Regions from separate parts of the Desulfitobacterium hafniense DCB-2 genome, predicted to be linked through region 1. Evidence: riboswitches for the same ligand, from Rfam matches in the RefSeq annotation. Region 1 holds a riboswitch; the other holds the start of a gene.
The links. A riboswitch is a leader RNA that binds a small molecule or an ion and turns the genes downstream of it on or off. The one in region 1 is predicted to bind lysine.
Positions count from the first base shown of each region.

Region 1 (4,423 bases):
TCAAAAACCACGGCAGGTCCCAGCACCCAGACCACATAACCGTTGTCTTTTTCGTGACGCAGCAGATCATAAAGATGGTTATAATCCTTTGAATAGGCCGTCTCCCGGGAACGGCCGGAGCGAAAGGCAAAAATATCTCTATTGCTGTCCTTGGAAGCAAAACCTTCGGCATAGACATAAATGCCTTCACTGGCATCTTCCGTCCGCCCGATCACCACTTTATGGCCTTTTTTCAGATTGCGGAATTCGATGATTTGCATCGTGCCGTTCTCCATGAGCACGGGAACACCGTCCATGCGGCTTTGGGAAGCAAGGAGCCATTGGCCGTTGATTTTAAAGTATTCGGGATAGATTGACATACCATGGAAATGGTCGGGGGCTACCCCATCCTGAAGGACTTCGACAAGGGTGGCATTGGGAGCACTTGCCAAAGGCTCACCGTCAAAATCAGGCGGATTGAACTGAGGAATCCGGAAGCTCATAGAATCTCTCCTTTACCCTGGTAATTCAAAGTGACATAAGGTTAGTATTTACCTCTTGTCCGTCTTCATACAAGGAGAGGAGGGAGTTCAGGGTGTGAGGAGAAGATTTATGTTGATTCAGGCAGGATGAGCGATGGGCCCAACCTTGCCCTGGGTGATCCTGAGCAGGTCCTGAGACAGAGCAAGGATCTGCAAGCCTCGCGTCCCGGCACTTACGGCAATTTTCTCGTGCTGGAGCATATCTTCCTGAAAATAGACGGGGTATTTTTTTTTAGTTCCTAAAGGAGAGACCCCTCCCCGTATATAACCGGTCAGGGGCTGAACTTCTTTGAGAGGAACCACTTCCATTTTCTTGTTGCCGCTCACTTGGGCGAGGGCTTTAAGGTTCAGCTCATAATGGGCAGGGATGCAGGCGATCAGAATGCCTGTTTTATCTCCTCGGGTTACCAGGGTTTTGTAGATCAATTCAGGAGGCATGTTTACCTTTTGGGCGACGGTAGTGGCGGAAAGATCCGCTTCATCCACCTCATAGGGGATTAATTCATAGGCTATACCGGCTTGATCGAGGATGCGGGCGGCGTTGGTTTTTTGAGCCATAAGAATCACCTTTCCTTCTTAACTCACTATAGGAAATACAGGGAATGCTGTCAAGATTCAGAGAAGAAAAGGGAATACTCATAAAGCAGAGGGTCATAAATAGATTAAGTTTAGATTAAAGAGGGTGTTTGTGTGGAGATGTTATCATGGGAATTATGGCTCGCCATGAGTGGAATTACGTTCTTTGCCACCTTTATTCAGGTTTTGACAGGGTTTGGGTTCGGGCTGGTGGCGGTACCTCTGCTCCTTTTTGTTTTGCCCAGCCAACAAGCTCTTTTGGCGGGAATGATTTTATCCATGATGGGTTCCTCGGTGCAGGGGTTCCAAATGCGGCGCTTAGTCCGCCGGGATTTAGTCCTCCGGCTTTTGCTTATAGGGATTCCCGGATTGGCCCTGGGTGTTGTCCTGAGTGGGTATATGAATGAACTGTACATAAAAGGGATGGTGGGAATTATCCTTATCGGCTATGTTGCCTATCAATGGGTGCAACTCAAAAGCAGTGCCCTTGAGAAGAAAGTTCCTGAGGAAGGGGATATCAATGCATCCTCCAAGGGATTTGTCATGGTTGCTTTTTCTTCAGGTTTGCTCAACGGCCTGGCGGCCATTCCCGGTCCCCCTGTTGTCGCGCTGCTCATCAAGCATCTGACCAAGGACGTCTTCCAGGCAACCACCGTTACCTTTTTCTTTTTTCAATACGCTATGACCAGCGCTTTAAAAATTCTTGTGTTTCGGGAAAGCTTCACCCTTCCCTTTGGCATCACCCTCGTCAGTATGATTTTGGCGGTTGTCCTTGGCTATGTGGCCGGTCAGCCTTTTAGAAAGAAAATCAACGAAGCTCAATTCAAGAAACTGGTCTATGGATTGCTTTTCATCATCGGCGTGACTTCCCTTACTGAGCCGCTGAAGGGACTGTTTTTTTGACATGATTTTGGTCGATTCCGGGTACTCTAAAGACAGAATAACAGGACCATGATTTGGTCAGGACAAAAGGAGGAATCCCGGATGAACGACCAGAAGAATACCGGCAAAGAGCTGAAACGGCAATTATGGGAGCCGGCAGGTGTGATCAGCCAGACCCAAGAGTCCGGCTCAAAGGCCATGGATTATGGCGGGCAGCCCAAAGACAGCAGCAAAGGCGGTCAGATTACTTTAGAGGTGGAGGATGTTTTTCATAATCGGGGGGTTATGGAAAATCTGCAGAATGAGAAAAAATAAAGGCAGGGCAATGTATACAGAAGCAATGTATTGACAAGGGTAACATCTTGTTCCATAATGTATAGATAATTCATAGAGTGAATGATAGAGGCGCAGTGTATTAAGAGTAATTATCCCGAGCGGGTCAGGCTAGGACGGATAAGGAAAGGAATCGCTGCCGAAGCAAAGGCCCAGGACAAAGGGTCTTAGCTGGTCTTCCATTGAAAAAATGTAAGACTGTCACCGGGACTCCGGTGGAGTGCTATCTCGTGAAGTTTGAGGCTTAAGCTGATTTTGCCTTAAAAAACGGTTGCGAGGGTACTCGCAGCCGTTTTTTTCACTGTCAGAAAGTATACCTTTGCTGCATACTTTCCTTCAGCATAAGTGCAACCAACGACTTCGCCTTTTTGGATGCGTGATTAAAAGGCACAGCGAAGCCGGGTTTTCTTTAGCAACCAAACTTTAAAATCTCTAGCGGTGGGTAGTCTATAGTATATAGGGGAGGATCAGAATATGGCAGTAAAAAACTTACCTTTTAATCAAGAGCAGTTGCAGAAGATCATGGAGGACTATGGTACCCCTTTTCATATTTATGATGAGGAAGCCATTCGCAAAAACGCCCAAAGACTGCAGGCAGCATTTGCCTGGGCGCCGGGGTTTAAGGAGTATTTTGCCGTCAAAGCTCTTCCTAATCCCTATATTCTGAAGATCCTGGGGGAAGAGGGTTTCGGAGCCGACTGCAGTTCTTTGGCGGAACTGATCCTGGCGGAAAAAGCGGGGATCACCGAGGAGAACATTATGCTTACCTCCAACAATACCCCTGCTGAGGAATTTCAAAAAGCAAAGGATTTATGGGCGATCATCAATTTAGATGATATTACCCATATTGATTATCTGGAAAAGCATACCGGCCTGCCGGAGGTGCTCTCCTTCCGCTATAATCCCGGTTCGCTGCGGGCGGGGAATGCCATTATCGGCAACCCCGAAGAATCCAAATATGGTTTGACCAAGGAACAGTTATTCCAGGCTTACGAGATCGTTCGTGACAAAGGGGTGAAGCGTTTCGGACTCCATACTATGATCATCTCCAATGAACTGAACCCGGATTTCTTCATCGAGACAGCAGAGATGATGTTTGATCTGGCCATAGAGCTGAAAGAAAAACTGGGAATCCGCCTGGAATTTGTGAATTTTGGCGGCGGAATCGGCATCCCCTACCGTCCGGAACAAGAGCCGGTCAATCTGGAAACTATCGGAGAAGGTGTCCGCAAAGTTTACGAAGAGAAGATCGTCGCCAAAGGCTTAGATCCCCTGCGCATCTGCCTGGAATGCGGCCGCATGATAACGGGACCTTACGGCTATTTGGTGACCAAAGTCCTTCATCGCAAGGATACGTATAAAAATTATATCGGTGTCGATGCCAGCATGTCCGATCTGATGCGCCCGGGAATCTACGGCGCCTATCACCATATCACCGTCATGGGTAAGGAAGACCTGCCTGAGGACCACATCTATGATGTGACCGGAAGCTTATGTGAGAACAACGATAAATTTGCCGTGGACCGGGAACTGCCCAGAATCGAGATCGGGGATACTCTGGTGATTCATGATACAGGTGCTCACGGGCATGCCATGGGCTTCAACTACAATGGCAAGCTGCGTCATGCTGAGTTATTGCTGCAGGCTGATGGCAGTGTGAAGCTGATCCGCCGGGCGGAAACACTGGAGGATTATTTTGCCACCTTGGATTTCAGTGAGCTATAGTTCTTAGGTGGGAAGGTAATAGTGCTCCAGCTGAAAGCAAAAAGTCTATTGTATTGAATTAATAGAGTAAGACCGGGGCTGGTGGTGCTCCGGTCTTTTTTAGCATGTGTGAAGGTATGAGTGCGGAGTAAAGATACCCTACTCCACTTTTTGAATGGATAGATATTGATAGCCTTCTTCAGTAAATCGAATAGTATAGGCTTTAGTATAGAAAACCTCTGTATATTGATCATCATAATAATCGACGGTCAGCTTCAGGGTATCATCACTGAGCTGTTCTTTGGCAGCTAATTTCGGGAAACGTTCCCCGCCGAATCCTCCCAGTCCACCGATGACAATCTCCTTGGTCTGCGGCTGGTAGACATCGTGCTGAGGAGGGGAGGCTT
Region 1 is NC_011830.1:5,199,315-5,203,737, reverse strand. It holds gene DHAF_RS24315 (putative NPN-dependent ornithine cyclodeaminase) at 1-482, opposite strand, end outside; gene ybaK (Cys-tRNA(Pro) deacylase) at 600-1,079, opposite strand; gene DHAF_RS24305 (sulfite exporter TauE/SafE family protein) at 1,212-2,000, shown strand; gene DHAF_RS24300 (hypothetical protein) at 2,082-2,294, shown strand; lysine riboswitch at 2,372-2,546, shown strand; gene lysA (diaminopimelate decarboxylase) at 2,787-4,037, shown strand; gene DHAF_RS24290 (hypothetical protein) at 4,176-4,423, opposite strand, start outside.

Region 2 (4,423 bases), 2.6 Mb from region 1:
GGGCATAATAGGCGCTGGTTCTTGCTGCACCCAATTCCCGCTGGGCCCGCACATAAAAGAAGATACTTAAGCCATAGGCTACAAAACCCAGCATAAGTGCCCCCAGGATATACCCGATACCGCTTAAGGTCTCTTTAAGGAACAGTGCCAGGAATAATGCCCCCAAGCCCGAGCCGAAGCCTTTGAGAATGACAATATCCATGGGGTCTTTGATGGCGAGTTTTCTTGTGCAATTGTTTTCGAAACCCCAGCAAATGCATGATAACAAAACGAAGAGTGAGCCTAAGGAGAAAGTAAAGCTGCTGAGGTCCTCCACAGAAAGGATAATGCTGGCCAAGGTGATTAAAGCCAGTGCGGCCCATAAGCGTTTGCCTATGGACTCCTGAAAAATAAGCAGGGCAATGAGGGAAGTGGCCACAATTTCGAAATTTCCTAAAAGAGAGGCATGAGCCGCCGAGCTCAAAGTTAAGCCCACCATTAAAAATACGGGCGCGGCAATATCCAGGATGATCATGGCTAAGACATAAGGAAAATCTTTCTGGGTGATGCGGGCCTCCTTAACCTCCGTTCCTTGGCGATGGTTAAATAAGCGAACAACACACATCCCCAGCCCCGCTCCCAGATAGAGAAGAGCAGCCATCATGGTGGGGGGGATTTTCGTCAGCAGGAGCTTGGATACAGGAGAACTGATCCCGAAAAGCAAGGCGGCAAGGATGGCAAAGAAAATGGCCGAAGTCTTTTTTGACGTCAATGAAGCACAACTCCTTTAAGCGATCACCTGTTCAGTATAATCTAATTATAGGCGGGGTGACCGAGACTTTTCAAGCCTTGAAAGACAGATACAAACCATGGATAAAAGTCATGGATAATAATAAAGCACGAGTCCCCCCTGGCGGGCGGCCCGTGCTTATTGGTAAAGCCGGATCCGGTTTAGTATTTAATAAATTTATCCCCGGGAACATTGCAGATGGAACATTTTTCGGGGATGTATTTTTCGATGTTGCCGCAGACGGGACAGAGATAATAGAATACCTCTTCCGTTGAGTCTAAATTCTCCAAAGCTTCTTTATAGAGCTTGGCATGGACTTCTTCTGCTTTCATAGCAAAAGTAAAGGTGGTTACAGCAGCTTTATTGCCTTCTGCTTCGGCAACTTTAATAAAATCAGGGTACATGCTTTCAAACTCATAGGTTTCACCGGCGATGCCATCTTTCAGATTATCCACGGTGGAGCCTACTTTACCGGCGAGCTCCAACTCTCTGTGGGCATGCAGGGTCTCAGCGTCGGCAGCTGCCTGAAAGAGTTTGGCGGCGTTGAGTTTACCCTCTTTTTCGGCCTTTTTGGCATAAGCCAGGTACTTACGATTGGCTTGTGATTCACCGGCAAAGGCATCCATAAGATGCTGTAATGTTTTTTGTTCACTCATTGTTGATCCTCCAATTCTTAATATAATTTAGAGAGTGCTTGATTTTCTCTAGTATAAACTAGATTCTACAATTTCATTAAATTTCCTCTAAAGAAATAGTTGATGAGTACATAATACAAATCGGTTCGGGTTGACAAGCTGTCTAATGTTATTGTAGACTGAAGATAAATTCATAGTGAACCTCACTTTGCAGGTGAGGTAGAGGTGCGATATTTAACAGTCCTTTTTGGAGCATGAGCAGCGAGGAAAACAAGGAGAAGGAAATATCGCCGAAGCTTTTAATACGCTCAGTATTATGGGCTGGGTCTGCAGTGAACAACTGCAGAACTGTCTCAATAGACGTCCCGGTTTATTGAGTTGTGCTATCTCGGCGGGGGAAAAGAGGGGTTTAGGAGCAATATGACTTTTGCGGCCTGAGTACCAACTCAGGTCTCATTTATTTTTCACAATTTTTAAATATTATGAAAAAGGTAAAGAGAAGAAGGAGAGGTTCCAATGAAAAGAAAATTATCAATAGTGATGGCAGGGTTGCTTTCTGTCATGCTGCTGGCCACAGGCTGCGGTTCAAGCGGCCAGGGCAATACCCAAACACCGGACGCAGGGAATGAAATCAATACCTTTAAAGTCGGCTTAGAGGCAGGTTATGCCCCCTTTAACTGGACGCAAATGAATGATTCCAACGGTGGTGTCAAAATTGATGGCGGTGCTGAATATGCTGGTGGCTACGATGTGGAGATTGCCAAGAAAATTGCCGCAGGATTAGGCAAAGAACTGGTCATTGTTAAAACCGAATGGGATGGTCTTGTTCCTGCTTTAACTTCCGGGAAAATCGATGCGATTATCGCCGGTATGTCCCCCACTGAAGAACGGAAAGCCACCATTGACTTCTCCGATATTTATTACCAATCCGATCTGGTGATCGTGGTCAAGAGCGGCAGCAAGTATGAAAACTCCACCTCTCTTAAAGACTTTAATGGGGCTAAAATTACGGCTCAGTTAAACACCTTCCACTATGGTGTTATTGACCAAATCCCAGGAGTTGCCAAACAGACCGCTATGGATAACTTCCCGGCTATGCGGGTCGCATTACAATCAGGCATGATTGACGGTTATGTTTCCGAACGTCCGGAAGGGGTCAGTGCCCAGGCGGCCAACAGTGATTTTAAAATGGTTGAATTAACCGATGGATTCAAAACTTCTCCTGAAGATACGGCCATTGCCGTAGGGGTGAAAAAAGGCAGCGAACTTACCGCCAAAATCAATGAGATCTTAAAAGGGATTCCTGAAGCAGAGCGTATCCAAATCATGGATAATGCGATTAAGAACCAACCGGCAGCTAACTAAGACGAATTAAAGGACATTTTGCTCCGCAGGGAATAATGTTTTATAAAACCGGCTACATTCAATGCAGTCGGTTTTGTCCTGTTTTTGAAAATGCCTCATCAACTATGGGGTTATAAATATTTTTGTAAGGAGGAAAATGATGAGCTTAGATTGGATCATACGCATTTTGACTGAAAACTGGCCCATGTTTCTGCGCGGAGCAGGGTTCACCCTTTTAATCTCCATCATCGGTACCATCATTGGCTCTCTCATCGGACTTATTATCGGTGTTATACGCACTATCCCCATGCCGGAACGGGGAATTAAACGCATTTTACTGAAAGTGGTCAATGCTCTTTTGGCAAGCTATATTGAGTTTTTCCGGGGAACCCCCATGATCGTTCAGGCTATGGTTATTTATTATGGGTCCGCCTTAGCTTTTGACATCCATATGAATCATATCTTTGCGGGAATTTTTATCGTTTCTATTAATACCGGGGCCTATATGGCCGAGATCGTCCGCGGCGGCATTATATCCATTGACAAAGGACAATTTGAAGCAGCCCATGCCATCGGCATGAACCATATCCAGACTATGTTCAATGTGGTATTGCCTCAGGTTATCCGCAATATTCTCCCGGCTACAGGCAATGAATTTGTGATCAATATTAAAGATACCTCTGTTCTCAATGTGATCTCCGTTACGGAACTGTATTTCCAAACCAAGTCCATCGCCGGGAATAACTTCCGCTACTTTGAAGCCTTCTTTGTGGCCTGTATCCTCTACTTCATTATGACCTTTACGGTAACGCGCATTCTTCGTTATATTGAAAGAAGGATGGATGGACCGGAAAGCTACACTATGAATCAAATGCAGGTGCAGACTGCCGAAAGTATGCTGCGCAGAACCAAGACCTGATGGACAAGATCCGATTGAGGAAGGAGGAACACACTTGGCAAAAGTCATTGAAGTTCAACATTTAAGCAAATCCTTTGGCCCTAATGAAGTCTTAAAGGATATCGATTTTTCCGTGCGCAAAGGAGAAGTGGTCTGTATTATCGGCTCGTCCGGATCCGGTAAATCCACCCTGCTCCGTTGCATTAACCTTTTGGAGAAACCCAGCGGCGGCCAGATCATCTATAAAGGGGAAAACATTCTCGATGATCAGCATGATGTCTATCAATACCGCCAAAAGCTGGGGATGGTCTTTCAGCAGTTCAATCTGTTCAATAACCATAATGTCCTGAACAATTGCATGGTAGGGCAAATCAAATTATTGAAGCGTTCCAAGGCCGAAGCTGAGGAAGTGGCTATGAAATACCTGAAAGTTGTAGGGATGGAGCAATACATCAATGCCAAGCCCAAGCAATTGTCGGGAGGGCAAAAACAACGGGTAGCCATTGCCCGGGCTCTGTCCATGGAACCGGATGTGATGCTCTTTGACGAGCCTACCTCCGCCCTGGATCCGGAGATGGTGGGAGAAGTGCTGAAGGTTATGAAAGAATTAGCTGAATCGGGACTGACCATGTTGGTAGTTACCCATGAAATGGGCTTTGCCAAAGAGGTTTCCGATCGGGTGGTCTTTATGGATAAAGGGGTGATCGCCGAGGAGGGTCCTCCGGAGGAGATCTTTAATAACCCCACACAGGAGCGGACCCGGGAGTTCTTAAAACG
Region 2 is NC_011830.1:2,478,162-2,482,584, forward strand. It holds gene DHAF_RS11385 (DMT family transporter) at 1-751, opposite strand, end outside; gene DHAF_RS11390 (rubrerythrin family protein) at 931-1,425, opposite strand; lysine riboswitch at 1,617-1,798, shown strand; gene DHAF_RS11395 (transporter substrate-binding domain-containing protein) at 1,921-2,769, shown strand; gene DHAF_RS11400 (amino acid ABC transporter permease) at 2,906-3,667, shown strand; gene DHAF_RS11405 (amino acid ABC transporter ATP-binding protein) at 3,702-4,423, shown strand, end outside.
Region 2: linked by a shared signal. The riboswitch ahead of DHAF_RS11395 (transporter substrate-binding domain-containing protein) and the one ahead of lysA (diaminopimelate decarboxylase) in region 1 are both predicted to bind lysine.